One region of the Pseudoalteromonas sp. GB56 genome, then DNA from elsewhere that is predicted to be linked to it. Evidence: predicted binding sites of a transcription regulator. Region 1 holds the regulator's gene; each other region holds the start of a gene.

Region 1 (10,154 bases):
ACAAATGTGACATGGTTGACGACGAAGAACTACTAGAGCTAGTAGAGATGGAAGTTCGTGAACTTCTTTCTGAGTATGACTTCCCAGGTGATGACCTACCACTAATCCAAGGTTCAGCTCTTAAAGCGCTTGAAGGCGAGAAAGAGTGGGAAGACAAGATTGTTGAACTAGCAGACGCGCTAGACACATACATCCCAGAGCCAGAGCGTGACATCGATAAGCCATTCATCATGCCTATCGAAGACGTATTCTCAATCCAGGGTCGTGGTACAGTAGTAACTGGCCGTGTTGAAGCTGGTATCATCAACGTGAACGACGAAGTTGAAATCGTAGGTATCAAAGATACAACGAAGACAACTTGTACAGGTGTTGAGATGTTCCGTAAGCTTCTAGACGAAGGTCGTGCGGGTGAGAACATCGGTGCCCTTCTACGTGGTACTAAGCGTGACGAAGTTGAGCGTGGTCAAGTACTAGCGAAGCCTGGTTCAATCACTCCTCACACGAAGTTTGAAGCAGAAGTATACGTACTATCAAAAGATGAAGGTGGTCGTCACACGCCATTCTTCAAAGGTTACCGTCCACAGTTCTACTTCCGTACAACTGACGTAACTGGTGACATCCAGTTACCAGAAGGCGTAGAAATGGTAATGCCTGGTGACAACATCAAGATGGTAGTAGAGCTAATCTGCCCAATCGCGATGGACGAAGGTCTACGTTTCGCAATCCGTGAAGGTGGCCGTACAGTTGGTGCTGGTGTTGTAGCATCAATCGTAGAATAAGCTTTTACGCTTAAGAAAGAGGCGCCTTAGGGCGCCTTTTTTTATGCGTGAAAAACCTTATCGGCTACCTTCACGGCCGTGAAGGGCGACGAGAGACCGAAGCACAGCTTCGCAGCGCTCGGAGGTGGAGGCATGGATGCCGACAGGAACCCAGCTTCATGGATGAATTCATTGCAGGGTAGTGATACAGGTCGTTCTACCCTTACTCTCCACCGCCAATATAAACACCAAAGGCCGCTATGCGGCCTTTTAAACACTCTTATTGTATTCTCTGTCTCTATTTCACTTCTGAGTTTAAAACGCCCCACAGTTCTCTGTAGTGCGATCTTGTCGGGTCACCGACGACGACCAAAAGGAAATGCTTGTCCATTTCCTCTTGGAACACCTAGGACACCCCAACATTGCATTTTTCCTCAACGCGCTACGAGAAATGAACGTAACCAACAGGCACAGAGCGTCCCTGCTCTGGGCCTGTTTTCGCCAGCATCCTGCTGGCGATTACTCTTCTCATATCTCGTTTCGGATGCAATGTAAGGGGAATTGGGCTGATACATCGGCGTCTAGGAGAAGCATTGGTTTTGATGTGAGTTTCTGTCGCGTTGGTGACGACAACCCGAGTTCAAATTCACTTCACATGCAAGGGATTCATCCTTGAAACTTGGTTCCTGTCGGCATCCATGCCTCCACTTTGTCATGCTGCGACGATTCTCAATCGTCGGTCATTCCTCACCCCTTTGGAATCCCCCCGTACCCCCAGCATTTGCTATTGCCAGCGCGTGCTGATGCTGTTAACGCACCCAGCGAAACTCGACGTCCAGTCTCGATTCGCTTAACTCGGCATCCATGCCTCGATGTGCTATCAGCACCATCATGCTCAGCGCAAATGCACGGGGAATTGATCTGATACATTGATGTACTTGAAGCGAGTTGGAATGTGTGGCTGTGGGAAAGGCTTTAGCGTTGCATTGGGTGTAACTAATCTATCCCTTAAGCTCTCTGCTACTCTTCGCTCAGCTCTATCGCTACCTGCATCTCTAATATTGAGGGAGACGGAACCTTTGTATCGTAGATTACTTTAGGGGTTGGTTCAGTAATAATGTGGCTGACAAATGCTGTTTTTGGCAGTGAAAGCACTGCATCGCGATTTTTAAACAGTATTAAAGCTTGGTCGGTGTTGCCAAGATAATAGACCTCGTCATTAGCTACTTTAACGCTGTTGGGAGCTACTCGAAGAGGCGTCGCTTTAAAGTCATAAAACACCGACTCTTCGCCATTATCTGCGATGCGCTTTAATTGTTTATTTGCTAGGTCACCATAATAGAAGCTGTTTGTTAATGGATCTTCTTGAGCGATTAAACCAGCACCGAGTTTAATGGTTTTCAGTTCTCCCGTAGCAATTGTGTATTTAGCTAAATCATACATATTCTCGCTGCGTACGCTGAGATAAAGCGCGTCTTCTTCATGAGACCAGCCTAATAAAAAGCTTCCATTGGATATTTTAGCGAGCGCTGATACTTCAGCCATTTCGCTATCGTAGAGATGCAGCTGCGACAGGTTATTTCTGCGTATAATGAATGCTAGCTTGTCCTGCGCGGGCGATAAAATCGGCTGAGCAATGCTATCTGCAGCCAGCGCTGTTAGTTTTTCATTGCTGTTGTTGTGATGTTGCCAAAGCTCATAACTACCTGTTCTATTAGAGACAAAATAGATGCTGTTAGTGGTGTTTGCCCAAACACCTTTCATATCGTGGGCATCACTATTTAGTTTGGAAAATGTGGTGGCAAAGCCAGCAAATTTTATGTTTAAGTCAGAACTGTTCTTACTATAGAGTAATTTATCTCCATGTTCGCTTAGGTGTAAATTCAAGATGCTGGTGCCCGCTTCAATATTGGCGTAGCGAGTCACAAAGTTGGATTCAAGATCAATTTGCCACAGAGCATACTCTCCATTCACTTTTGCCGCTGCAATGAGTGTGTTATCTGCCAACGTTGCTAAAGTGGTGATGCGGTCTAATTGAGTACTTATTTCGTTACTTTTATGCGCTATGACATCGTAGCGCATGATACTGGTGGCTCTTGAGGCATGCCAATTTACGTAATAGATGCTGTGCTTTTCAGGACTAAATACAGGTAAGGTATTGAAGCCTGATTGATTAATGTAGGTGAGTTCGAGTTTGTCTCCATCAAGATCTAGAATTGCGACTCGCTCCATCGAGCCTTCTTTAATAGTCAGTGCTAGCGTCTCTTCTGTGTGAGAAATAGACATTGATTTAATATCGCTGTGAGAAGTAAAAATGGTTTCTTTGACTTCATTGTCGATATTGTATTTTACAATATCGCAGTTCTCTAAAGCGCAATCTACGTAGTACCAAGAATTTGAAACTTGTCCATACACAGGTGATCTGTAATCTGACATTAACGAGGTTATTGGAATCAGTTTGTGAGTGTGTAGATTTTTAACGCTTAGATGTTTTTGATTCTTTTTTACCGCTAACCAACAAGGCTGACTGCCAGCTAGAATCTGGAGCGGCAGAAACAACCTCCTGATTGCTGCTGGACATGGGGAATACTTTAAATTGTTTACTTTTATTGCTTGAATTTAGCTTCAAAAAAGCAAAAAGGAACGCAGAGATCAGGCACATAAATAATAGGGAAGCAGACCCGACGAACCAAAGTTTATTTCTATTTGAGGACTTAGCCGGTGTTACCGGATGGATAAATGAATATCCCTTCTTCGTGATTGTTTCAATGAAACGAGGATTTTTAGAGTCGTCACAAAAGACCTTTCTCAGTTCGAAAATAGCGCGTGTTGCAACTTCAGGTTCGGTAACTTGATTAGGCCAAAGGGTCGATAAAATTTCTTCTCGACTGAGTACTTCTCCATGGTGTTTCACCAATAGGCATAACACTGCCATCACTTTAGGTTCTAGGGTGAATGTTCGCTTGGGTAAAGTTAATTTATTGTGCTTGGGCGATACAAGGTATTCGCCTATCCAAAAATCCCTTTGCAAAATACCCACCTTAACTTTATGAAAATATTGAAGATAAAAAAATAATAGCTACATAATTTTTACATGATTGTAAGTAATAAGCACAGGCTATACAACATCCTCAGTTTATAAATCACTTAGTTAGTAAATAGGAATAAGCATGTATAAATTACTGTATTGGACGCTGATGGGGTGTTCACTAGCGGCTCAGGCGGGAGAGATCAACCTGACCATAGAAGGAAAGGGTGTCATCAGTTCTGTAGATGGAGAAGCCAACTGCAGTGAATCTTGCATTATTGATACCGTAGACACTAGCCGTATGTTGCAAGCGCAGGCTGAACAAGGTTGGAACTTTGAGAGCTGGCAAGGACAAAATTGTGATGGTGGTAATTATTTGCAACTTGAAGAGAATCATAAAGATATAGGTTCCGTTAGTGGAGGTGCTAAGACCTTACAGGCAATCAATATCAATAATGATGAGTATGTGGATTTAGTCGGCATCAGTTTATTTAATGGTGTTGTTTATCAACTAATTAATCAAGCGGGGGACGGCTTTGAACGTCAACAGTTGGTTGGTGGCTTGAGCTATCCTGCAGCTTTGGACGCCTATGATTGGAATAACGATGGCTATGAAGATTTACTAGTGAGCGATTTTACTACTCGTAGTATTAAACTTTACCTAAATGATGGGCTAGGCCAGTTTGAATTTGAAGAAAATATAGTCATTGAAGGGGTTAGACCTTATTCCTTTACTGTAAATGACTTTAATAAGGACGGCCAACCTGATCTATTTATATCGAGCTTCCGTGCAGATACGTCAGGTGATCTTTATGTGTTGGTGAACAGCATCAGTGACGCAAAAACGGCGTTATATTTGAACAACAACGGTGTATTTAGTGAAGCAAAGAAAATCTCTGACTATGCGGCTATCACACTTGATAGTTACACAGGGTCGGCATCAGGTCAGGTGAGCATTGTTGCGGCCGAAATCGCAGCTAAGGCGGTAAGTGTGTATGCCGAAGATAGCGGTTTTGTGCGTAATGTTGTAGATAATAGCGACGCTCCTTACGGGGCAGCATTCATGGATTTAGATAAAAATGGCAGTATGGATATAGTCTCAGCACATTACTTAGAACCGCGTCTAAGCCTCCATTATGATGGTGGTAATAAGAAAGAAGATGTTGCAGGAGCAGCTGAAGGGCTTACCGCAACCGCAGTCGCTGACTTTAATAATGATGGTTATTTAGACGTAGCAACCGGTGAGTTTAATAAAAAGCAGTTTTACTACTTTATGGGTACAGGTTATTTAGATTGCCTAGTCAACAAAGGCACTAATATTGAATTAACGGCGCTGTTTACTCAGGGAGAGTCATCAACAACGCCACCCATACAAACTCAACCAGTAGATAATGCAACAAGTACTAAAGGTTCTAGCGGAGGTTCTACTAACTTGACCTTGCTCTTATTAGTTATAGGCATCGGTGTACGCCGATTCTACAAGTTTTAATATCCCCTACGATGCCAAGGCTCTAAAGAGCCTTTTTACTTATCTGTGCAGTTATTTTATGGCAACGTCAGATCCCACGGCCTTTACTTCGCTTCTCAACCACCGCTGCTGTCATCCTTGAAATACAACACAAATCGCCGGCGCTGTTATAAATCTTAATCTCCCACACGGAAGAGCGGCCGCCTAGGTGCACGGGTTTGGTCACAGCTTTGAGTGTGCCGGTGCGTGAGGCTTTGAGGTGGTTGGCGTTGATCTCTTGGCCGACGCAGTAGTATTTGCTGGTATCAACAACAAAGTTGGCGGCGTAGCTGGCGACGGTTTCAGCCAACACTACATATGCGCCACCGTGGACGATGCCGATGGGGTTATATAATTCGTTGGTTACTGGCATGGTGGCAACAAGGTAATCGTCGCCGATTTCGCTTATTTCAATGCCGAGCTTGGTCATTAAGGTGCCTTTTTCACCCACGCCAAGGTCGAGCTTTTTACACAGGTCAAAATCGATATCTTGGGCCCAAATACGTTTGCTCATGCTTACTACTCCTTATACAGCAACGTCTGTGAATGTTCTGATGTTGCTCATGGTGGCAACTTGGTGCACATAGTGCTGGATATGTTCGGGAGTGCGCAAGCCTTTTACGACGGTTAAGTTGCGCAAGAAGGGGAAGATAGCAACATCGGCCCATGAGATTTCATCCGGCGCATCGAGCCAAGATAGCTCATCCAAAGCCCTATCCATGGTCGTTATATCTTCATTACTGTGGGCAAGAATATCAGCGAAGGTAGCCCCCAAGAACGCCTCCTTTCTATCGATGTAATGGGCGATGGCGTTTAGTGTGCCAAATTCTGGTAGGGCGAGTTGCGGCCAGCGCGGTAAGGTTAACCGTAAAAAAGTGGGTAAGTAGGTCTCTACCCATTTGCTTGCGGGCGTGAGGTAGTCACCATGATCCAATGGCATTTTTGCTCGTTTGCAGAAGTAGGAAGCAATATCGAGGCTTTGCGCCATGGCAATGTTTTGATTTTTAGCTAATATGGGAACGGTTGATTTGCCGACTAACTCGATGGCGGTGGTTGTGTCGTCGGCTTGTAAGTAGAGTATCTGCACGTCTATATTGCGTGCATAGGCAACCATTCTGGCTTTAACTGAATAAGGGCAATGCTCATAAATGTAGAGTTTCTTCACGGTTACTGTTGCCTTGTTTGCATCGGGCTTCACACCCTTTTTACTTTGAAGGAGAGAATATGGATTTTCAATCTGTGTATGATTTTTGGTTTAAGCAATGCCAACCCGAGGACTGGTTTAAAAAGAATGCAGCGTTTGACGACAAGGTTATTAAGCAATTTTCGCAACTGCATCATGCGGCAGCTCAGGGCGAGTTGGTACATTGGCGCAACACAGCTCAAGGGGCGCTGTGTGAAATCATCGTGCTCGACCAATTCTCGCGCAACATGTTTCGCGACACGCCAAAAGCCTTCACCTTTGATGGGCTGGCTTTGTGCTTGGCTCAGCACGCGGTGGATAAGGGCTTCGATATGCAATTGAATGAGCAAGAGCGCCCGTTTATGTACATGCCCTATATGCACAGTGAGAGTAAGATTATCCATCAGGAGGCTGATAGGTTGTTCAAGCCATTGGATAATTATGATTTTGAAGTGGCGCATAAGAAGATTATCGATCGTTTTGGTCGATACCCGCATCGCAATGAAATACTAGGGCGTAAATCCACGGATGATGAAATTGTGTTTTTAACTCAACCCAACAGCAGCTTTTAGCATTTACGCGCTGACGTAAACACAAAAACCCAAACCTAAGTAGGGCGCTTTGTTACGAGCTGAGCAAATTGCCTGATTTTATTTGCGATTTTCTGACAACTGTATATACTCACAGCTAAATGTACTGTATGGAAACCCAGTTGTATGCGTCCTTTAACTAATCGCCAATCGCAAATTTTAGAGCTGATCAAAGTATTTATTAAAGACACGGGCATGCCGCCTACGCGTGCTGAGATTGCACAAACACTGGGGTTTCGCAGTGCGAATGCCGCAGAAGAGCACCTTAAAGCCCTTGCCAAAAAGGGTGTGATCAAAATGAAGCCCGGTGCCAGCCGAGGTATTCAACTGGTTGAAGAGGAAGAGCCTGAGCAATTAGGCTTGCCTCTGATAGGTCGCGTCGCTGCCGGTGAACCCATCTTGGCGCAAGAGCACATTGAAAGTCACTGCCAAATCGATCCATTACTGTTTAAGCCTGCCGCTGATTACCTACTACGTGTTGATGGTATGAGTATGAAAGATATCGGTATTATGGACGGCGACTTACTGGCTGTGCATCGTGCTCAGGTTGCGGAGAACGGCCAAGTGGTGGTTGCCCGTGTTGGTGATGACGTCACTGTGAAGCGTTTAGAGAAAGCCGGTCGTAAAATATTGCTGCATGCAGAGAATGAAGAATTTGCGCCAATCGAAGTTGACCTAGAGCATGAATCTTTCAATATTGAAGGTTTAGCGGTAGGTGTAATCCGAAATGCTGATTGGATGTAGTTGTACCCGTTAAATATTCGCCCCCAATGCGCCGTTTATTGGGGGTTTCCAGCCCTTTTCTAATTCCTTTTTCTGTACGCTAACAGATTGAATCTCCCCAAAATATTTATTGAAAAAAGCAAAACAAAAACGTCTATTTTCTTGCTATATGCTCAATTCTTGACTAATTGGTTAGATTACAGGCTTTGCTGGTTGCTTTTTAATCGCTTTGTGTAAAGTAAATGTAATCGGCCAGTTCTAAGCATAATAATAATGAAGATTGGCTAGCAGTTATTGCCTCTTCTCTTTTTGCGTTGCGCGTTTTAAGGAGATGGTACATGAAGAAGCTTTGCTCCCTCATGTTGCTGTGTTTGTTCGCCCCGCACTTGGCTTTTGCAAATAGTGATTATAATTTGCGCCCAGGGGTGACCGACATCAGTGAAAATGTTTACCAGTTGCACATGACGATATTCATCATCTGCTGTGTCATTGGTGTAATAGTGTTCGGTGCAATGTTCTGGGCTTTGCTCAGACACCGTAAATCTAAAGGGGCTCAACCCGCATCCTTCCATGAGAGCACCAAGGTAGAAATACTTTGGACCGCGATCCCATTTTTAATTCTCATCGGTATGGCCGTACCTGCGACCAAAACCCTGATAGCGATGGAAGATACCTCAAAAGCAGATGTCACCATCAAAATCACGGGGTCGCAGTGGAAGTGGCATTATGAGTACATGGGCCATGATGTGGGCTTTTACTCGTTGCTCTCTACCCCGCAAGAGCAAATTCAAAACGCTCAGGAAAAAGGCGAACATTACTTACTGGAAGTGGATAAGCCGTTAGTGATCCCAACAGATAAAAAAGTCCGCTTTTTGATGACTTCAGACGACGTTATCCACTCTTGGTGGGTGCCTGATTTTGCAGTTAAAAAAGATGCTAATCCAGGCTTTATCAACGAAGCATGGACCAAGGTAAACGAAGCGGGTATCTACCGCGGCCAATGTGCTGAGCTATGTGGTAAAGACCATGGCTTTATGCCTGTGGTGGTTGAAGCCAAAGCGCCCGAAGAATTCGAAGCCTGGTTAGCTGAGCAAAAACAAGCGGTGCAAGCACAAGCCGATGCCGATGCAGCGCTGCTTGATCAGACACTTTCTCAAGAAGAACTGATGGCATCAGGTGAGCAAGTCTACATGGCGCGCTGTGCTGCGTGTCACCAACCCACAGGTCTGGGTTTACCGGGGGTATTTCCTGCGATTAAGGGAAGTCCCATCGCAACAGGTAATATCAAGGATCACATAGACATCGTGGTTCACGGTAAGCCAGGTACAGCGATGCAGGCGTTCGTGAGTCAGCTAACTCTCAAAGAACTCGCATCGGTAATCACCTACCAGCGTAATGCATTTGGCAACGACACTGGCGACACAGTGCAACCAAGTGCGATTCAGGCCGCAATTGATGGGGAAGGACAATGAGTACAGCTGCTGCAACACATGAACATCACGGGCCTGCAACAGGTATTAAACGCTGGCTCTTTACCACTAACCATAAAGACATAGGTACACTTTACCTACTGTTTTCACTGCTTATGTTTTTAACGGGCGGTGCAATGGCCATGGTCATTCGCGCCGAGCTATTCCAGCCGGGACTGCAGCTCGTTGACCCACACTTTTTTAACCAGATGACCACAGTGCATGGCTTAATCATGGTGTTCGGTGCGGTTATGCCAGCCTTTACGGGGCTAGCCAACTGGATGATCCCGATGATGATTGGCGCGCCAGATATGGCGCTTCCGCGTATGAACAACTGGAGCTTCTGGATCTACCATTCGCGTTTGCGATTTTATTGTTGTCGCTGTTTATGGAAGGCGGCGGTCCGGCATTTGGTTGGACTTTCTACGCGCCACTGTCCACGACTTACAGTAACGACAACACAGCGTTGTTTGTGTTTGCGGTGCATATCATGGGTATCAGCTCCATCATGGGGGCTATTAACGTGATTGTTACCATAGTGAACTTACGCGCACCAGGTATGACGTGGATGAAACTGCCGCTGTTTGTGTGGACATGGTTGATCACCGCCTTCTTGCTGATTGCGGTTATGCCTGTGCTTGCGGGTGCGGTCACCATGGTACTCACGGATAAATACTTTGGTACCGACTTCTTCAATGCCGCCGGGGGTGATCCAGTCATGTTCCAGCATATTTTCTGGTTCTTTGGTCACCCTGAGGTATACATCATGATTTTACCGGCATTCGGTATTATCTCGACGATTGTACCTACCTTCTCGCGCAAAAAGCTGTTTGGGTATGCGTCGATGGTGTACGCCACCGCGTCTATCGCCTTGTTGTCATTTGTGGTGTGGGCGC
Region 2 (10,154 bases), 750 kb from region 1:
TGAGATTTTGATTAGAGAGTAACACCAATGCGTAGCCCTTAAATATTAGAACTAGAAGTACTGGCTGTAGGAGCTGATGGGTAAATGAGCATGGCTAAAAAGCGATGAAAATGTGCAGAAGAAGTTTGTTTGATGGTTTCTATGCTGCGCAATTTATGTAAGCCTTAGAAGGTGGCTTTGTGCTCACAGCCGAATTTCGCGTAAGTGCCAATAGCGGAGCGCGGTAACGCCTCAATATGGGGCGTAAAAAGCTTGGCTAAAATTAGCGAAGAATGAGCGTCAGCCAAGCTTTAGACGTCCCACAAATAATTGACTTGTTATATTCAAAATTCATTAGGTTGAATAAATACAACACCTTCTTTTGTTATTTTAGTTTTTCCGTTCATGTCCTTATCGTGCCATGAACCCTTACCCATTTTTAAAGATGTAATAGCTTCGGAATGAACTGTCATTGTACTCATAGCGTATCCAACTTGGTTTCTCATCGTGGCGTCAACGGCATCTATTGGCAAAACGGTCGGATATTTAAGTTGTTCAATTTCTACATTTTCTTCATTCGTTTTAACCTGCCAAAACTCTGATTCTGTAATCCAAAGCTGATAGGTACTAGGAAATTTATTTCCAGCAGGAGTATTTATTGAAGCTATTGATAAAATTCCGCCACCTGCTGGCACTTCCATCTTTGCGCTAGAGTTTTTATATAATTTGAAATCGTTATTGGTTGTCATTTTAGGAGTAGATGATGACTCCTGTTCTATGATCTCTGCTGAATTTGAATCATTAAATTCAGGAGTTTTGTTAGAGCTATTTATTACAGCCGGAAGGATCACTTGTAGACCTAAATATGCAATAAAAACAAAGGCTATTGCAAAACCGCTACCAAACACTAATCCACTCAAAAATTTATTGAACACGCCGATCCTTCCTTTGAATGTAACAATTTAATAGTGCGCAAATCGCGCATATTTCTACCGCACAACTGCTCACTTTCTGATTACTACGTTTTTATCAAATTGGCTAACCTTTTGCTAGCTAACAAAATATTTTTAAATTGATAAAGTGGTCTGACGATATATATGCGCAAATTGCTTATTTTCCTGAATATAGGGGAAAAGATGTAAATTCTGGGGGAAAGGTCAAATGTAAAAAAGCATCAAAAGACAATAATCAATGTTCGCTTAAAGCAGACCTCAAGAGCAATTATGTTAACTCTTTTTGGGGCAAAAGTGAGTCACGAACAAAAACATACTTTGATTCTTTGGATTACCTTAGGTATTACCACACTATACTCAGCAGACATGATTGTAGCCAAATTCACTTCCCCTCTGCCTTCCCAATAGAAAATGAGATAGAGAAACAACAGATGAACGCTTCGTTTCAATACTGAACGATTAATTGGCACGATCTGATTGAATGCTGTCGTCATTGGATGTCTAGTGGCGCAATTAGAGAGTCTATAATGCCTCCATCAGTACGACGCTTAGCAAAGAGTAAGCACACTAATAGAGGCATTCAGCATGACAAACACAGCACTAATCACTGGCGCATCAAGCGGTATCGGTCTTGAACTGGCAAAAATTCACGCACGCAAAGGTGGTAACTTGATACTTGTGGCTCGCTCCGAGTCCAAACTCAATAACCTTAAAACAGAACTAGAAAATCAGTATGGTATTCAAGTCACAGTCATTGCTTTAGATTTATCTCAACCTAGCTCAGCTCAAGCGCTATTTGAACAAACCAAAGCGCGTTCTCTACAAGTCGATATGCTAATTAACAACGCAGGTTTTGGTGGTCACGGCAAATTCCATGAACGTTCTCTGGTCGATGAACAAGCAATGATGCAAGTGAACATGGTTACATTGACTAATCTGACGCACCTTTATCTAAAGGGCATGGTTGAACGTAAACAAGGAAAAATCCTTAATGTGTCATCAACCGCTTCATTTATGCCAGGTCCGTTGCAGGCGGTGTATTACGCAACAAAATCATATGTCACCTCTTTCAGCCAGGCGGTCGCAGAAGAAGTTAAAGATAATGGTGTAACCGTGACAGCACTATGCCCTGGTACTGTGGCAACGGGGTTTGTAGAAGCGGGAAATTTAGAAGGCGTTGATGCGTGGAAAAATGCAAAAACACCAAGCTCCGTTGCTGAGTGTGGCTATAACGCTATGGAGAAAGGTGAGCTAGTGGCGTTTAATGAGTCTTCGTTGAAGTTTATGCTTAACTGGATTATCCCGTTTTTACCGCGCAAGCTCGTGTTAAAAATTTCACGCCAAACAATGGAAAAGAGCACTAAATAAAGTAACGGGCTAATCTGATATAGTCGGAATCTGTAGTGTCAATAGGTTAAAGTGTTGCGATGAAAAGAGCGAGTAAGTTTGTTATACCTCCAAACTGGAAAGTGCTATTTAAAGACTTGGGAATAGAGCTTCAACACATATTAGGTTTTGCCGAACTGCCATCAAGGTTGTTTGAGCAAAATAAGGTGCAACTAACCCCGTATCAATACTTCCAACTATGGCATGGTATAGAAGCTGCCGCTAAGGTGAAAGGGATTGATATCGCGCTAAAGTTTGCGCAAGTTATGAGCTTTGAGTCATTTGATGCTCCAATATTCGCCGCAATATGCAGCGCGAACCTAAATGCGGCAGTAAAACGGCTTCAGGAATATAAACCTCTCATCGGGCCAATGTTACTCACTATTGAACAAACTGAGCAACATACTCGTATTGATATCGGTTGTTACGGCTATGACGGTGAACTGCCGAGCATGCTTAACCTTACGGAGCTAGTCTTTTTCACTCAATTGACACGGCTTGCTACTCGGTCATACGTAAAACCAGTGGAGATTATACTGCCAGAACTGCCGAATAACCTGAATGCCTATCAAGCTTACTTTGGTTGTTCCATTCGTCAAGGTTCCAAAACAAGCATTACGTTTAGTGCTGTAGACGCTGAAATGCCCTTTCTGACTGATAATCAGATGATGCTGTCTGTTTTTGATGGTGAGTTAAAGCAGAGGTTGGGGGCTGTGGCCCATCATGGTACGACTTCTGATTCGGTATCAAACATTTTGTTTGATTTGCTTCCTCAAGGTGAGAGCTCTATTGAATCTGTTTCGTCTCACATGGCAATAAGTAAACGCACTTTACAAAGAAAACTAACGAGTGAAGGGGTTAGTTATCAAACCGTCTTAAAGCAAGTACGGCTGCAATTAGCCGAACATTACTTGAATGAAACCGAGCTACCACTCATTGAGGTATCTTTCTTGTTGGGTTATCAAGAGCCAAACTCGTTTATTCGGGCTTACAGTTCATGGACTGGAGTTTCACCAGGACAAGTTCGTACCTAGATTGCGATTAGATTATGTAATTGTTGATTACAAACCTCTGGCACGCGTTGGGGCAGAAATCCGTTAGCCGAACCTCGGTGAGCAAGTTGCACTAGATGACTGTGAACGTCTCTGGGTCACTCGCTTGATACTTTTACACGTTAAAATTCAGTTGCTCACATCTCAAAAATACGAACCGCTCGATGCCAGCTAAACTATCCCGATAACTTAATTTTGCAAGTAGCCATTTAGCTAATTTAACCTTCTTACTCTAGGGTGTTTTTCAGATGCAAATTCATGGTAAATATCATCTAAATATTTTCCTAATTCACTTTCTTCCATCTCTGAAGGAATCATTACGTCAAAGACCCGTGAACGAATACCTGTGTATGACTCATTAAAAAGCTGCCATTCGCTTTCTTTTTTGATGACTGACATTTGTTTACCAAAAACGTTAAACTTTATAATCACAGTGAGTACTCCCTACAAGCAAAGGCCTGCCTATCTATATACTTTTGGGCCAAGTTTATTACAGCCTCAAACCTCAGAAAAATTATCGTAAATCATGCTCTAAAGTAAACATTGCTTTTGCACATTTACATAGCCTGAAGTATTCGACTTCTTTCAAAGCTTCTTTCATTGCATCGATAAACTATTCTTGGCAATCGAGCGGCGCGTTAATCAGCGCATTGGTTAAGACAATCAATTACCGTAAGATGTAATAAACCTTAAGCCAATTCCGACTTCTCTTCGGTAATCAAGTAACTTACGGAATTCCACAAATGGCTCAATTTCAATAAATGCCCAGTCTTTATAGACGTTTTCACGGTAGCGTACTGAGGTTAAATACGAATCTAGGCCATCGCCATATTTGTTATATTGCACACCGGCGACGAGTAATTGTTTGGGGTCTATGTTTCTTACCCAATACATCCCTGCTTTTTGTCTCGCGTGTTGTTCAAATTGGAGTTTCTGCCAACTAATAGAGACGGATAAAAGGTCTTCATCAATTGGATATGACAACACGGATTTAACTCCAGGTGCCCAGCCATCAGATGAGAAGTAATCAATTCGCGGACTGACTGTGATGTCAAAATCATCAAAGACATAATTTTTCTTGAGCTCAGCTCGCGCATACAGCTGGCCGCGAGATAGACCTAGGCGGTAGCGTAAAGACAACAAGTTTTCAAATTCGGTGAGTGACTGTAGTGCAATGTTGAGACTGTCGGAGTCACTTCTGTCAATTGGTTCGGCTTCGTAATCGAGCTTCAAATCGTCTTCATCGTCATTGTCTAACACAAGGGAAATTCTGTTCTTCCATTTTGGTAAGTAGAATTTAACCTTAAATTTAGTGTCAAAATCGGCTAAATCAGCCCGTCTTGGTAACCATGATAACTGCAAGTAGCCTTTTGCCCGTGCTTTCCCTGAGTCAGCTTCGGACTGCGACAAGCTGTCCAGCCATGTTGCGGTGTCTTGCATAAAGACGTCAAGATTGCCTCTGAGGTAATCTGCGGTTTCTTCTAAAGTGGAGTTGTTGGTCGGCTTAATATCTTGCTCTTTAGCAGTGGCCAATGACTCAGCAGGCAAAACAAGTAAACACGCTAAACAGATCACAGATAGTTTCATAATTCCCTCTTTACGCTCAATCCCTTTTTTTATTTTAAGTAGCTAAACACCACCTTATATTGACGCTTATTCGTCAAATTTCCATTAGTTCAACTAACTTTCCTACGGAGCTATTGATTACCCATATATTTTCTAGTTTAGCTCATTGACTCATAACATTCTTTCAGACGTCATTTTTACAATTTTAGGATAAGTGTTCATTCGCCAAACCCTACGCTGCACTCATTCTGGAACAATACTTAGAGGTAGTTACATAAAACGCATCCACTTGCATAGCCTAGAGAGCGTGGGCATAATTCCCAGAATAAAAATTAAAAAGAGAATCCTATGAACTGGTTAAGTGGTATCTCGCGTACTCGTGCGCCTTGGTTGTTATTGGCATTGATAGCCTTCTTATTCGAGGCTACAGCTCTGTATTTTCAATATGCAATGGACTTAGCACCTTGCATCATGTGTATCTACCAACGTACTGCGGTATTGGGTGTATTGGCTGCAGGACTATTAGGGGCTATCAATCCTGCACAAATGTGGTCGCGTTTGCTCGGTTTTGCAACATGGTTAGTTGCCAGTATCTGGGGACTACTGATTGCCAGAGAACACATAATGATGCAAACGACAACGGACCCATTTGCATTCGTATGTGAATTTGAACCTAATTTCCCAAGCTTCATGCCGTTGCACGAGTGGATCCCTAGTTTCTTTGCTGCAACAGGCGATTGTGGCAATATTGATTGGCAATTTTTAGGCTTATCGATGCCGGGCTGGATGCAAGTAATCTTCGCTGCGTTAGCCGCTGCTGCTATTATAGTGACAATTGCTAGCATGGTATTTAAACCCAAACAATCATGATCTATTTTCTCGCCAGTCAAATTCCAGCCCTTAAATCATTCAGCCACCGAGAGCGTCTTGCTATCGTGGCTGATGCCTTGAATCTATTGCAGCCCCAGCAAAGAATCTTTATGAATATTCTGAAGCTGTTGCTGGATCACTCCATTATTTCTACTCTTAGTGAGATTCGAAGGCTGGAGTATGCTTCCATGGTTACTACTTGCAGGCATTGCCTACCCAATATTAGTGCTGCCCGTAAGGCACTATTTCGCCTGTTTGCATCTTAAAGAAGCCATAAATGAGCACAAAAAAGGCAGCTAACGCTGCCTTGGCTTACTCTCACTCTCTTCGCATTAAAGCGTGATTCTATCTTTAACCTTAACCAATAGTTTACTACCAATCCCTGGCACATTTTCCAATTCTTCTAATGCGGTAAACTTTCCGTTTTGTTTGCGATAATCAACAATGGCCGCTGCCTTTGATGGGCCTATGCCTGGAAGCGACTGCAACTGTTCGATTGTTGCTTTGTTGATATTCACTTTTTCCATTACTTTGCTCTCAACATTGGGGGTATCCACTGGTTTCGCATAAATTGGCGTGGCAATGCTCATAAGTAATGATAAGACGGCTAATGTGACTAGTTTCATACTTCTCTCCTTAAAGTAATGACTCTTCCTGTGTACTGCTTTTTTAAATAAAGATGACAAATTACCCGTTGTCAAATTGGGTACTCCATTTTTATAAATCAAAAACCCCTTGACGATTCCAGTACTAACCTCTAATCTCACTGTATAAAAAAACAGTATAGTTAGGAGATCCAATGGCTGTTGTAGTTAAGTACGTAGTAGAAAGAGATGGAGTCGAGCGCATGACCTTTACTAGCAAAAAAGAAGCCGATGCTTATGACAAGATGCTCGATATTGCAGAAAACTTAGAAAGCTTAATTAGCGCAGTAGACGTGCCATTAAGTGAGCAACAAGTTGAAAGCCTAGCACTGCAGATTGCAAAGCAAAAAGAAGACTTTATGCAAGTACTTAAAGGCTCAGTACCGTCATCAGAGAAAGCCGCAAAAAAACCAAAAGCGTTTAAAAGCGATGAAAACGTAACCGAATTAAAAACAAAAGAAGCCTAACATCTTTTGTTTTCGCACAAAAAAGCCAGCATCATTGCTGGCTTTTTCTATTCCTAATTAATTAGGTTATTTAGTTACATCTGCAACTGCATTTGCAAAGTAATCAATATTCGCTTCGCTAATACCTGCAACGTTTACACGGCTAGAACCTACGATATAGATTGAATACTCTTTTTGTAAGCGCTCAATCTGGTCTTTGTTAATGCCAAGGAACGAGAACATACCGTGTTGGTTCTCAATGAATGAGAAATCCATGCCATCACACTTAGCGTTTAGCTTTTCTTTTAGCAATGAGCGTAAGCCATTAATGCGTGAACGCATTTCGTCCAACTCATCATGCCACATAGTCGTTAACTCAGTACTTGAAAGAATCGTGTTTACGATATCTGCGCCGTGTGCTGGTGGCATAGAATAGATACTACGCACCACACTTAACATTACCGAGTTAGACACATCAGCTGCCGCCGCATCTTTAGAGATGATTGAACATGCGCCAATGCGCTCACGATACAAACCGAAATTCTTTGAGCATGAAGAACAAATGATCAGTTCTTCTACTTGAGAAGCAAGGTGACGAAGGCCAGCTGCATCTTCGTCTAAGCTTGTACCAAAGCCTTGGTATGCGATATCAACAAGAACAGTGAAACCTTGAGTTTTAGCGATTTCAGTAACTGTTTTCCACTGCTCAGCATTAAGGTCCATTCCGCTTGGATTGTGACAACATGCGTGTAGAAGAACCACATCACCTGCTGGGATTTCACTCAACGCGTTGACCATTTCATCAAACAACAATCCCTTATTTTCATAATCGTAATAAGGGTATTCTTTAACTGTTAAACCCGCCGCTTCAAACAAGCTGATGTGGTTAGCCCATGTTGGCGTTGTCACCCACACTGTTGCATCAGTATTACAACGCTTGATAAATTCTGCTGCCACGCGCAAGGAGCCGGTACCACCTGGAGCTTGAGCCGTACGAACGCGGTTAGCTAACAAGGCTGGGTGCGCATCACCTAGCAGCAGTTGCTCCATCTTCTGACAATATTCCAAGTTACCTGCCAAACCAATGTAGGTCTTGGTTGTTTCATTCGCTAAACGAAATTCTTCCGCCTTTTTGACGGCACGAAGCACGGGTGTATCACCGTGCTCATCTTTATAAACACCAACACCTAAGTCAATTTTGTTTGCATTGGTATCAGCTTTAAACGCAGCCATCAGACCAAGGATAGGATCAGTCGGTAATGGTTTTAATTGTGAGAACATGGAACTCTCTTTTATTTATCTCTGTGGTTAGCGTAGATCCCGGCACACATTACGCTGGTAAGTGCTCAACAATTTCTTTGCAAGCGGCAACTAATAGAGCAATACGTTCGGGGGTAAAAAAATCTTTGCTGAATGCTTCCGCATCGACTATGCCCACTACTTTACCCTGCTGCGAATAAAGCGGCAAGCAAGATTCTGACTTCACTTTAGGGTCGCATGTATAGTATTCGCCACCCTTGGCAACATAGTCTTCCACATCATTGATAATGCGTGCCTTTCCAGACATTACGACTTGCACATTGTTGCTCGTTGCAGCGAAGGCTTCGTTGATAGGAAACAGAGGGCGGCTTGGCGCGCCATGGTAAGCTAACTTGAGTAATTGTGGCTCACCATCAACCTCACGAGACTGATAAATACCGAACCAATCAACACCACTTTGCTCAACGACAAAATCCACAATCGCTTGTAACTTTGAAAGCTGTGGCTGGACGCTTGAATCAAGGTACTCAGTTAAGCTAAATGGTTCGTCCTGTAAGTGGCCGAATAAGCTACAAGCCCCACCCTCTCCTAATTCCGGGATCAGGTATTGCCACTGCACTTGTGGCGCTGCTTCGATAAGGTAGTCGCTTAATTTCGTTTGATAATCTTGCGTATATTGCGTATTGCTTTGTAGTTGCGCAACGTCGTTATATGAAAAAGCCATTTAGCCGTCCAAACATCTAAAACTTCAGATGGATGCTAACATACGAAAATGATCCCATGCAATCATTAGTTCAAGTAGAGGCAGATGCTATTGAATGCGATAGGTAATGAACACGTGATTGCCACTTTGGTTGTAGCGAACGTCTTCTGCGATTTCATGCATTAAGGTGATCCCTCTACCAAAACTGCGATAGCTTTGGTCTTGTTCTTTATAGGTAACGTTAAATCCGTCTCCAGTGTCACAAACACTCAAAACGAGGGTACGATTGTGCGGCTTATATTCTATTTTAATCTTCACCTCTCCATGAGCAAGCTCACCCAGTCGTGCTTCACGCAACGAATAATATTCAACAAAGCCATCATCAGATAGCTTCATCTGAGAATCTAACCCCAAAATACCATGCTCCAACGCGTTGTTATATGCTTCAGATAGGAGAATAAACAGCGACGATTTGTGGGCATTGAGCCCAGGTAGGTTAGCAACAAGGTCGATGAGTTGGGCGACTGGATCCAACGTCTTCAGTTGTTGCGCATCAAGCGTCAGTGCTAATGATACAGGTAGAGGACTGATCGTTTTATTTCGAGAGGAATCCACCTCATGGGGCTGTGGGTCTACAATGACAACACTGTAATCATCTTGTTGCATTTCACACTGAGTAAAACTGCGTACCTTTTCAATAATTTGCGCTGTGGAAACATGTTCTAGCGATTTGAGTGTTTGCGCCAAACGTTCATAACCAAACTGTTCACCTTGATTATTTTCGGCTTCAGTAATGCCATCGGTGTATAGAACTACGCGGGCGCCATCACGCAAAGAGACATGGGCAACATCGCGCTCAAACTCATCATCTTCTAAGATACCCAGTGCCATATGCGTGGACTCGAGATGTAAAAGCACATCCCCTTGATCGTTGATTAGGAAACCGTCAGGCAAACCGCCCATCCAGAACGTTGCGCTATTAGCGGATGCATTAATCTCAAAAATTGTTGCCGCGCAAAACATGTGTGACGGCAACAATTGGTCCAAAGAGCGATTCATTTCCCGGGCAATGTCACTCACTGATAAATTCTTTTCCGCCATGGTGTAAAAAATACGTGATACGGGTAAGGCACCCGTTGCAGCGGCTAAACCATGGCCGGTGAAATCACCGAGCATATAGTATTGCGAACCGTTGGGCGCGACAGCACTTAAAAACACATCACCATTAAACATCGCGGCTGGGGACAAGTGCGAGTCTAAACCTTGAGGTGTTTTAGAAGACTGCTTAAGCGCGT
Region 3 (10,154 bases), 2.2 Mb from region 1:
GGTTGAAGTGCTTCTTTGAAAGCAACCGCTTTAGCAGCAATTACATGACATAGAGGACCACCTTGACCACCAGGGAATACAGCGCTGTTTAGCTTTTTGTAGATCTCTTCGTCGCCACAGTTAGACACGATTAGACCACCACGAGGACCCGCAAGTGTTTTGTGTGTCGTTGTTGTGATTACGTGTGCATAAGGAACCGGGCTTGGGTATACGCCAGCAGCGATAAGACCAGCAACGTGTGCCATATCAACGAATAGGTATGCGCCTACTTTGTCTGCGATTTCACGGAAACGTGCCCAATCTACGATACCTGAGTACGCAGAGAAACCACCGATGATCATTTTTGGCTTATGCTCAAGCGCTAGCGCTTCAACTTGATCGTAATCGATTTCGCCAGTTGCTTCGTTTAGGCCGTACTGAATAGCATTGTACGTTTTACCAGAGAAGTTTACGTGTGCACCGTGAGTAAGGTGGCCACCGTGCGCAAGGCTCATACCTAGAACTGTGTCGTGTGGCTGAAGTAGTGCTTGGAAAACAGCTGCGTTCGCTTGTGAACCCGCGTGCGGTTGTACGTTTGCGTATTCAGTGCCGAATAGCTCGTTTGCACGGTCAATTGCAAGTTGCTCAACTACGTCAACATGCTCACAACCACCGTAGTAACGCTTACCTGGGTAGCCTTCTGCATATTTGTTGGTTAGCTGTGAACCCTGCGCTTCTAGTACGCGTGGGCTACAGTAGTTTTCAGATGCGATAAGTTCAATGTGCTCTTCTTGACGAGCCACTTCTGCGTTCATCGCATTCGCTAATTCTGGGTCAAAATCTGCAATGTTCATGTTACGTTCTAACATGCTGTCTCCTAGGTGCAACGTAATTGTCGGATATGAAAGGCCGCTATTGTACGCGTAAACGGCGCGTTTGCCTATTGGCTATACATGAGCTTATTTAAACAGGGATTGAATTTTTTTCACACCCTTAAAAGAATGATATTTTTTAATCGAATACATTTATTATCCAAATAAATATTAACTTTAATATTTTTATATTTAATGAAAGAAGCGACTTTTTAAAATTAAGGCGGGTAACTTATCGCTGTGGTCAATGAGTCGTCCAGCAATCACATGCACCACCCCTTTGTGATGTTCAACCACGCCTTTTACTTCCAATAAACGCGCGGTCAAAAAGGCTTTTTGCTGTGCCTTAGCTGTTGCCAGCCACACCACCACATTGATGTTGCCTGTTTCGTCTTCGAGGGTTAAAAACGTTATCCCCGCAGCACTGCCCGGTGATTGCCGCCCCGTGACCAAACCAGCAATGGTGACACTGGCACCATTGCGACATGAGATAAGCTCATTGGCTTTCTTAGCGTGATTGAATAATCCGTGTTGGCGCAAATGCACTAACGGGTGCGCGCCCATATTCACGCCCATACTGGCGTAATCTTCGAGCGTATCTTGAATTTCATTAGGAGCCACCAGCGCCAGCTCTGCATCATCGTCATCCTCGGCAAATAAAGGTAAACGCTGCTGTTTATCCATAATTTGCCAGCGACTGTTAAAACGATCCTTCGCAATAGCCGCTAACGCATTGCTACTGGCGAGGGTTTCAAGTTCAGCCTCACTTAAACCACGATGATAAAGCTCAGTGATACTGCGATAACCTTGTTCAGGGCGATGAGTAATGAGCTTTTGTGCACTGTGGCTGCTTAAGCCTTTGACACAACAAAACCCTAAGCGCACGGCAAAATACTCGCCTTGGCGTATCACTTGGTGTTCCCATGCGGAGTGATTCACATCCACAGGCAGTATGTTTACTCCGTGACGACGGGCATCTTGCACCAATTGGTCAAGAGAATAAAAACCCATAGGTAAGCTGTTGGCTAAAGCACACAGAAACACCTCTGGGTAATAGTACTTTAAATAGGCTGAAACATACGCCAACACCGCAAAGCTGGCGGAGTGCGACTCGGGAAAACCATACTCGCCAAAGCCACAAATTTGTTGATAAATACGCTCGGCAAATTGATACTCGTAACCGCGTTTAAGCATGCCATCAATGAGCTTTTGCTTGAATTGCGTAAGCTCGCCATCACGCTTCCATTTTGCCATCGCGCGGCGCAGCTGATCCGCTTCACCGCCACTAAAACCCGCTGCCACCATGGCGACCTTAATGACTTGCTCTTGGAAAATAGGCACCCCAAGTGTGCGCTTTAACACTTGTTCTACTTGCTTTGATGGGTATTCCACCGCTTCTTCGCCATCACGACGGCGTAAATAAGGATGTACCATGTCTCCTTGAATTGGCCCTGGGCGAACAATGGCTATTTGAATGACTAAATCGTAATAACAACGTGGTTTAAGGCGCGGTAACATGCTCATTTGTGCCCGCGACTCGATTTGGAAAACCCCTACAGTGTCTGCCCGTTGCAGCATTGAATATACCTGCGGATCATCACCCAAGCGGGTGATATCAGCAATGCTAATATGATGCTGATAATGCTGCTCCAGCAATTTAAAACTACGTTGAATGGCACTAAGCATCCCCAATGCCAGTACATCTACCTTTAACAGCTTTAAGCTTTCCAAATCATCCTTATCCCATTGGATCACCGTACGCTCTGCCATGGCTGCATTTTCTACTGGCACCAGCTCATGCAAAGGGCCTTGGGAGATAACAAAGCCCCCCACATGCTGAGATAAGTGCCTTGGAAAGCCTTTGATTTCATCCACCAAATGAAAGAAGTGCTGATTAATCGTGGCGTCTGGATCGAGCCCCAACTGCACCAACTGCGCTTGCCACTGCCCACCACCGTGGCGGCGATTGAGTTGCTTAATGTAGTAATCCAGTTGAGTTTCAGTGAAGCCCAGTGCTTTGCCCACATCACGTATGGCGCTTTTCAAACGATAGGTGATCACTGTCGCCGCCAAGGCGGCACGTTGACGACCGTATTTTTGATAAATGTACTGGAACACTTCCTCGCGACGTTGATGCTCAAAATCAACGTCGATATCAGGAGGCTCATTGCGTTCTTTGGAAATAAAACGCTCAAACAATACATCGATTTGCCGCGGGTCGACCGCCGTAATTTCGAGACAATAACAAACCACGGAATTAGCCGCTGATCCCCGCCCTTGATAAAGAATATTGCGCTCCTTGGCGAACTGCACAATATCCGCAATAGTCAGAAAAAAAGGCTCATAGCCTTGCTCGGCTATCAGGGTTAATTCTTTGTCTATGGTCGCTTGGACATGCGCAGGCGTGTTGCCGTTAAAACGCTTTTGCGCCCCTTGCTCCACTAGATTTTTTAAATGCTCACTGGCACTAAGCCCTTTGGGTACTAATTCGTGTGGATACTGATAACTGAGCTCGTCAAGGTTAAACGTACAACGCGCAGCGATGCTTTGTGTTTGTGCTAAGTGCGCCGCATCAAACAGCTTTGCAAGTTTGGCAGGCTCACGCAATGAGCGCTCCGCATTGGCTAATAAATTCTGTCCCAGTGAGGCCACCGTTTGCCCTTGCTTAATAGCACTAAGCACATGTTGCAAAGGTAAGCGCTCAGGGCTGTGCATTAACACTGCGCCAATGGCCACTTGCGGTATATGCCATTGCTCGCTCAGGTTACGAACATAGGCTAGCTGCTCGGGTTCAAAACTACTTAATTCACGGCGCACACCCATGTAAAGTTGCTCGCCATAATGGCGTTGAAGCCAAGGGCCCCAATGTTTGTCTGCCGTTTTAGCTGCATCGTTTTGCCCGTGTACCAACCAAATCAAAATACACCCTTTGAGTGTTTTCAAATCCCATTCACTCAATTGGTATTGACCTTTTTCACAGCGTCTGCGCGCATTGGTGATCACCCGGCATAACTGGCTGTACGCTGATTTTGTTGGGCACAACACCACCAGCTCCAGTTGCTCATAACACAGGTAACTGCCAACAATCAGCTTGATAGGGAGTTGCTGTTCCTTGATATAACTGTGCGCCCTCACCACCCCTGCAACGGAGCATTCATCACAAATAGCCAATGCGCCATACCCCAGCTCAGCAGCTTTGGCCACTAACTCTTCTGGGCGTGAAGCCCCCGTTAAAAAGCTAAAGTTACTTTGGCTAAACAGTTCACTGTAAGCAGAGGCACCCATTACGCAAAGTACCCTTGCACGAACCACTGCTGTTGTTTGTCTTTAAATACCCAGCACAACTGCCCTTGGTTGTTTTCCCCCACATAGTAATCGCGCTCAACTTGCGCTTGCTGCCACCAATGGCTTTGAATACGCTCAGGGCCCCGTAAAATACACAAAGGCTCAGTCAATGGCGTGGGGGTAATTAGAAAATTAGGCCGCAAGTACGCAGTTGTATTTTGCTCTTTGGGCACACTCAGCGCGTGCAAAGTGCCCTCTTGCACTTGAGCATATTCAGGCACATGCGCACGTCCTTGTAACAATCGATAACAACGCTCATCTCCTAGGCGTGTATGTAATACACTCAGTAATTGTTGCCTTGCCAAACCTTGTTGGCGCTTTTCAAACAGATTATGGCTACTGCCATCCACGGTTATAAAGTCTTCGCATTGCAAGCGAATCGCTATCACAGGCGCATCTAGAGCCAACGCGTCAAGCTTAATAGTGAGTAGGCGTAACCAAGCCGATAGCTGAGCTTGTGGTTCAACACTTTGCAAAATAAGACTCTGCTGCGGCTGCTCCCGAAACAGTAAAATGAAAGTCAGTTGCTGGGTATGGAGCTGATGCTGGCGTAAGTAATGGCACATTCGCTCACACAACTGAGTCAGCGGGCTCAGTAAACGCGCACTGTCTTCGATTTCAAAATTAAGCTCGTGGGTTTCACAAAAGCGTTGTGCCGGTTGATAAAAACGATAATAACGCGATTTCTTGGGTAAACAGGTGCGCTGCAATTGGCCTCGTAAGCGCGTGAGGTAATCCACCAGCTCGTAGTGAAAACGCTGGCGTAATTGCGCTATGGGCAGCGCTAATAATTGCTGTGTTGTGTGTATTCCTAAGCGTGCAAGTTGTTGTTTGTGTTCTGCACTTAACAACAATCCTTGCACGGGGACGTGAGCGAGCCGCTCTGTACACGCTTGCTCATCATCACTAATAAAGTGACTTTTATTACGAGCCAAGACTTCTGCGGCTTCAATACTACCTGCACAGGCATAGTAAAACTGCGGCACAAAGGCACGAATAGTCGGCGCTAGTGCATGGAAAAGCGCGTCATTACTTGGGTAAAGTGCGCGCATACTCGCAGCCGCAAAAATAAGGCAATCACTGGCGCATAAGATAATGTCGCCGGTAAGTTGGTAGCACTGTGCCGCCAACTCTTGCAATAACTGCTGCTCTACTTCTTGCTCGTAAGGATACACATGTAGCGCACCACATAAAGCGGCGGCACTGGCCAAGCCCATGCCCAGTTTTACACCTTGCTCTTGTGCTGCTTCATTCACCTGAACAATGCGCTCTTTTGTCACGAGCACAGCGGGCTCAGTTAATTGCCTGCGCTGCAGTTGTAAATGTTCACAGTAAACAGCCAAGAACATTAACCCACCTCATAATGCGTAGGCTCAGCTATGGCGTTGAGAGTGTGTAAAGCGCCCTGTTGCATACGCTGTGAGTACAAAAGAAATGGCCACAACTGGGTTTTATCAAGAGTGATTTCCCCTCGCGCAAAGCGCCCTTGTTGGCGCAACAAGGTGACTTTTAACTGCGTCGCGTGTTGGCGTAACTGCATACTCATGTGTACTGGCAAGGCTGATGCTTGGCTTTGGTAGTTCACTAACACTAATAACGCGGCTGATTGCTGACAAGCCAAATTGAAACGTCGCGCTTGTGCGAAGGATAAGCCTTGATGCCACAACCAAACCAAAGCACAACTGCTGCTACGGGCACATTGCTCGGCAGCCCATAATGCATGGGCGTCATTTTCAGGGCGTACGATCACCACTCGTTCTAAACTCACATGTTGGGCCAAAAGCCAATGAATACAAGGCTCAGCTGGTGGATTTATCAACACCACCATGCCCTCTTTTTGCGCTTTGGCAAACATACCTTGTAACAACGTAAGTTCACCAATAGCCGGCGCTGATTGTAAGTTAATCACGCCACTTGTGGGCCAGCCGCCACCAAGCAGTTGGTCTAGTTGTGCAAACCCTGTACTCAATAAGGCGTGTTGCTCATGGCTAGCTTGTTGCTGAGATGCGTGATTGGCACTAAAGATCAGTCCTTGATGGTGCATCGCTGCTAAAGTTGTGTTCATCCACACCACCTGTTAAAAATACTGTATATAAACACAGTATATATTATTTTTAGCGATGCACAAACGTCCAAATACTTCTCTGAATGAACAGCTACTCTGCCAGCCTAGCGCGTTATCAAGGAACCATAATGGAAACAAATATTGATATTTATCATCTACCTACGCGATTTTTAATTATTCATCTATAGTCTGATTAGTTATGCCGATTCAATCACCTAGGAAAATCTATGAGTCTGAGTGCCCACGATAAGCAATTGATTCAAAGTAGTTTCGCGAAAGTGCTGCCCATTGCTGATAAAGCAGCAGAAATCTTTTATAAAACGCTGTTCAGTTATGACCCTAGTTTGAAGCACCTTTTTAAAGGCGATATGAAAAAGCAAGGGCAAATGCTGATGTCGACACTCAAAGTGGCTGTTGATGGATTAGATGATCTCGAAGCGGTCGCAGGGGTATTGCAAAAGCTCGCCATTCGTCATGTCGATTATGGTGTGAAAATGGAAGATTACACGCCCGTTGGTAATGCCTTGTTGTTCACTTTAAAACAAGGACTTGGCAAAGACTTCACCCCGCAAACACGACAAGCGTGGAAAAATGTGTATCAGCTCATTGCTGATGTGATGCGCTCATCTGCGTATCCGAACTTTGATAAAGCCACTTTTAAAAACTACAAAGTGTATTATCGCTGAGCCAATCATAATGATTGCTATACGCAAAAAAGGAGATGCCAATCATCTCCTTTTTTGTGTCTGCTAATACGGTGTTAGTCTTTATCTTTGTCTTTTTCAGCTTTTTTGCCGAGAATTTCCACTTCTGCTTTTTCCGTTACACCAGCAACGCGCGTCGCGGTCGAACCAACAGATTCATATTTGAGCTTAATTTTATCCAGCTTTGCACCGTCTTTATTAGGCAGATTCAAACTGCGCGAAGACATACCTTTGTTGAGTATGCCTAGGTTGTCAAATTCTCTCTCCTCGCCATTAGACATATACACTGTGATTTTTTTGAGATTTACAGTGCCATTGGTGCATTTAATCTTTATGTGGCTAAAGTGACTATCAGCAAAAGGAGACATAGGATTAACCGTGTCAGTTTCTGATTTAAAACTCACCTTTTTATCCGCTATTTTTTCCCACTCACCATCACCTGCGTACGCAGTAAAACCAGAAAAAGTGAGTAACGTACTCAACAACATAGTGCTTATCAATTTCATACGAGCGTTTCCCTTTTCGTTACGAATTTAGACCACTAAGGTATAGCACAGGAGTACAACAAACTGTAGCAAGCCAAGTAATTAGAATTAAGAGATACAAATACGACCTTTAAGGTATAACTGCCCATAGCCAGACACTAAAACCCGCTCACCTTCGAGTTGGCAATACAGCTCGCCACCACGCGCCGACAATTGCTGTGCGCGCAAATTCACTTGCCCCAACGCATTAGCCCAATAAGGCGTTAAACCCGAATGAATTGAACCAGTAACTGGGTCTTCATCGCCACCATTAGCAGGCCAAAAGTAGCGCGATACAAAATCAGCGGTCTCCCCCTTGGCGGTAACTACCACGTCAAAAGGAGCCAGTTGTTTGAGTAACTCACTGTTGTAGCGCACCTTCTTTACTTCTTCTTCGTTAGCGAGCACTGCGAAATAAGCTTGGCGGTTACGTAGTACTTCAGTGGGTGCGATAGACAATCCTTCAAGCAGCGCATTAGGCACCTGCGTAATCATTTCAGGGCACTGATTTGGGAAGCTCATTTCAATACGACCATCATCGAGGCGGTCAACAAATAAGGTGCCTACTTCCTGAGTGATAAACTCAATACAGCCTTGGAAACCTAATTCATTAAAAATGACATAGGCAGACGCTAACGTTGCATGACCACAAAAGTCGATTTCAGTCAGAGGTGAAAACCAACGAATTTCATACTGGCCATGTTGACCTTGTTTAATAAATGCCGTTTCTGATAGGTTATTTTGTGCCGCAATTTTCTGCATGACGCTAGGTTCAAGCCAGTGAGTGAGTGGCACCACCGCCGCTGAATTACCGCCAAATTGCTGTTGTGTGAAGGCATCAACAACGTAGATATCAAGTTCCATGTTATTCATGATTGTGAGTTCCTTGTAATTCATATCACCGCATTAACAGCGACTTATTCCACTTTAGGTAGCTCTACATTACTCACTTCTGTGTACGGTGATAATTGAATTAATTTTGAGTAGGCTTTACCGTCATGCTGATAAATCACCATCATGCGATTATCACTAACTAAATCGCGGGAAATAATACGATCATATGCGCTGAGCACACGCTGATAGTTTTTACCATTGGGCTCACTGATATACAGTGATGCCGCGTCTTCTTTGCTCAATTTGTTGTCACTATTGGTGTCTTTGGCAATCACTTTATAGAAAATCGCCTTGGTGGGGCCTTCATAGTCATAGCCTCCGGGGAATAAAGTAATATCCAAAATAAGACGGTCAACTCCTTTAAACAGCCAAAACGCACTGTTATCTTGGGTGTTTAAAAACAACACATTTTTTGAGGGGTCGCCATAGTAGCCACCCTCAAACATGTTATAAGACTTGGATGCAAAAACCTCGACACCGACATTTTCCACCTCTTTGTTTTCAGACACCAAAGGCAATAGGATAAAGTCGCCTTGATTCACGGGTAATGGTCGGCCAATCACCCACTTCTCTTTACCCTGAGGATCGTCAGCGAGGTTTTCAACCGTGGGCGCGGCCTGTGTGTGATTAAAACGCAGCATTTGCGAGATAGCTTGATAACCAACAGCGAGCAAAATCAATAATGCGGTACCAAGGATTAACACCCCATTGATTCGCCACACCAGTTTAAAAAATTTATTATTTTCCATAACGCCTTTTCCTTTTTGTGTCTTGCGTTGCAATAACCGTCGCTTACTTAATGCGGGTTGATGGCCTCACATAAACTTTCAACGCCATCGAGTATGCGTGTGCTGTAACGATGCAACAAGTTGGCATCAATAGCGCGAATAGCGTTATTTTTCACCGCGGGAATGCTCTGCCACTGCTGCCAATCCACTGTTTTTTCCTGCGCGGCTTGTTCTGATGTCACCACAATCACATCCGGTTTAGCAAGCACCACGTGCTCTAGACTAATTTGTGGGTAGTCAGTGATGTTATCTGCAAAGGTGTTCTCGCCGCCACATAACTCAATTGCTTTGCCAATCAAGGTGTTGTCGTTCACCGTCATCATTGGCGTAGGCCACAACTGATAAAATACCTGCGGGCGCGACGATGAAGTATTGGCATACTGTTTTTGCAACGCGCCTAAGCGTGCTTCATAGGCGGATGCCAGTTGCTGTGCTTGTTGTTGACGTTGCACCAACTCACCGAGTTTGCGAATTTCCACAGCGATATCGGCGAGGCTTTTAATTTCACTCACATACAAAGGCACACCTAATCGTTGCAGCGCTTCGATATCGGCGGCTTTGTTGCCTCCTTGCCACACCACAACCAAAGTTGGCTGTAATGCAAGCACCTTTTCCAGCTGAATACCTTGGTGACCACCAATGCGCATGATGTTATTGGCGGCCTCGGGATAATCTGCATAGTCCACTGTAGCCACCACATCATCACCGGCACCAATGGCATACAGATTTTCCACGATGTGTGGTGCCAAGGCGATGATGCGCTGCGCTTTTTCCTGCGCGTCAGCAGTCGCTACAAATAGGGTAAAAACAATTAGCAATACAGGGAAATATCCACGCATCAGTAGTCAAACCCCGCGCGGGCTTTCACGCCGCTGTCAAACGCATGCTTAACGTTGCGCACTTCACTGACGGTATCCGCCAATTCAGTCAAGCGACGATGCGCGCCACGGCCAGTAATAATCACCGATTGCATCGTGGGGCGA

What was found. The regulator LexA, encoded in region 1, represses DNA repair genes until DNA is damaged. The targets are predictions, from matches to a motif close to TACTGTATNNNNATACAGTA.
Region 2: ACH19P_RS06500 (YebG family protein) is a predicted target of LexA. The motif match lies at 6,571-6,590, and genes of this name have one in related genera.
Region 3: imuA (translesion DNA synthesis-associated protein ImuA) is a predicted target of LexA. The motif match lies at 6,281-6,300, and genes of this name have one in related genera.

What each region holds. Positions count from the first base shown of each region.
Region 1 covers NZ_JBPCHK010000001.1:626,391-636,544, forward strand. The annotation lists gene tuf (elongation factor Tu) at 1-779, shown strand, start outside; gene ACH19P_RS02925 (TolB-like translocation protein) at 1,779-3,194, opposite strand; gene ACH19P_RS02930 (winged helix-turn-helix domain-containing protein) at 3,235-3,789, opposite strand; gene ACH19P_RS02935 (FG-GAP repeat domain-containing protein) at 3,929-5,275, shown strand; gene ACH19P_RS02940 (PaaI family thioesterase) at 5,343-5,807, opposite strand; gene grxB (glutaredoxin 2) at 5,820-6,458, opposite strand; gene ACH19P_RS02950 (DUF924 family protein) at 6,518-7,048, shown strand; gene lexA (transcriptional repressor LexA) at 7,193-7,810, shown strand; gene coxB (cytochrome c oxidase subunit II) at 8,128-9,261, shown strand; partial or broken gene ctaD (cytochrome c oxidase subunit I) at 9,258-10,154, shown strand, end outside.
Region 2 covers NZ_JBPCHK010000001.1:1,379,470-1,389,623, reverse strand. The annotation lists gene ACH19P_RS06535 (hypothetical protein) at 324-914, opposite strand; gene ACH19P_RS06530 (SDR family NAD(P)-dependent oxidoreductase) at 1,518-2,300, shown strand; gene ACH19P_RS06525 (AraC family transcriptional regulator) at 2,360-3,352, shown strand; gene ACH19P_RS06520 (DUF7661 family protein) at 3,584-3,802, opposite strand; gene ACH19P_RS06515 (hypothetical protein) at 4,034-4,957, opposite strand; gene dsbB (disulfide bond formation protein DsbB) at 5,285-5,806, shown strand; gene ACH19P_RS06505 (ComEA family DNA-binding protein) at 6,139-6,432, opposite strand; gene ACH19P_RS06500 (YebG family protein) at 6,606-6,917, shown strand; gene ACH19P_RS06495 (amino acid aminotransferase) at 6,984-8,177, opposite strand; gene ACH19P_RS06490 (GAF domain-containing protein) at 8,227-8,880, opposite strand; gene ACH19P_RS06485 (ATP-binding SpoIIE family protein phosphatase) at 8,968-10,154, opposite strand, start outside.
Region 3 covers NZ_JBPCHK010000001.1:2,779,386-2,789,539, forward strand. The annotation lists gene glyA (serine hydroxymethyltransferase) at 1-848, opposite strand, end outside; gene ACH19P_RS12955 (error-prone DNA polymerase) at 1,044-4,136, opposite strand; gene ACH19P_RS12960 (Y-family DNA polymerase) at 4,136-5,545, opposite strand; gene imuA (translesion DNA synthesis-associated protein ImuA) at 5,545-6,261, opposite strand; gene ACH19P_RS12970 (globin family protein) at 6,489-6,947, shown strand; gene ACH19P_RS12975 (hypothetical protein) at 7,022-7,471, opposite strand; gene ACH19P_RS12980 (PhzF family phenazine biosynthesis protein) at 7,559-8,353, opposite strand; gene ACH19P_RS12985 (hypothetical protein) at 8,407-9,132, opposite strand; gene ACH19P_RS12990 (cobalamin-binding protein) at 9,180-10,010, opposite strand; gene cobO (cob(I)yrinic acid a,c-diamide adenosyltransferase) at 10,010-10,154, opposite strand, start outside.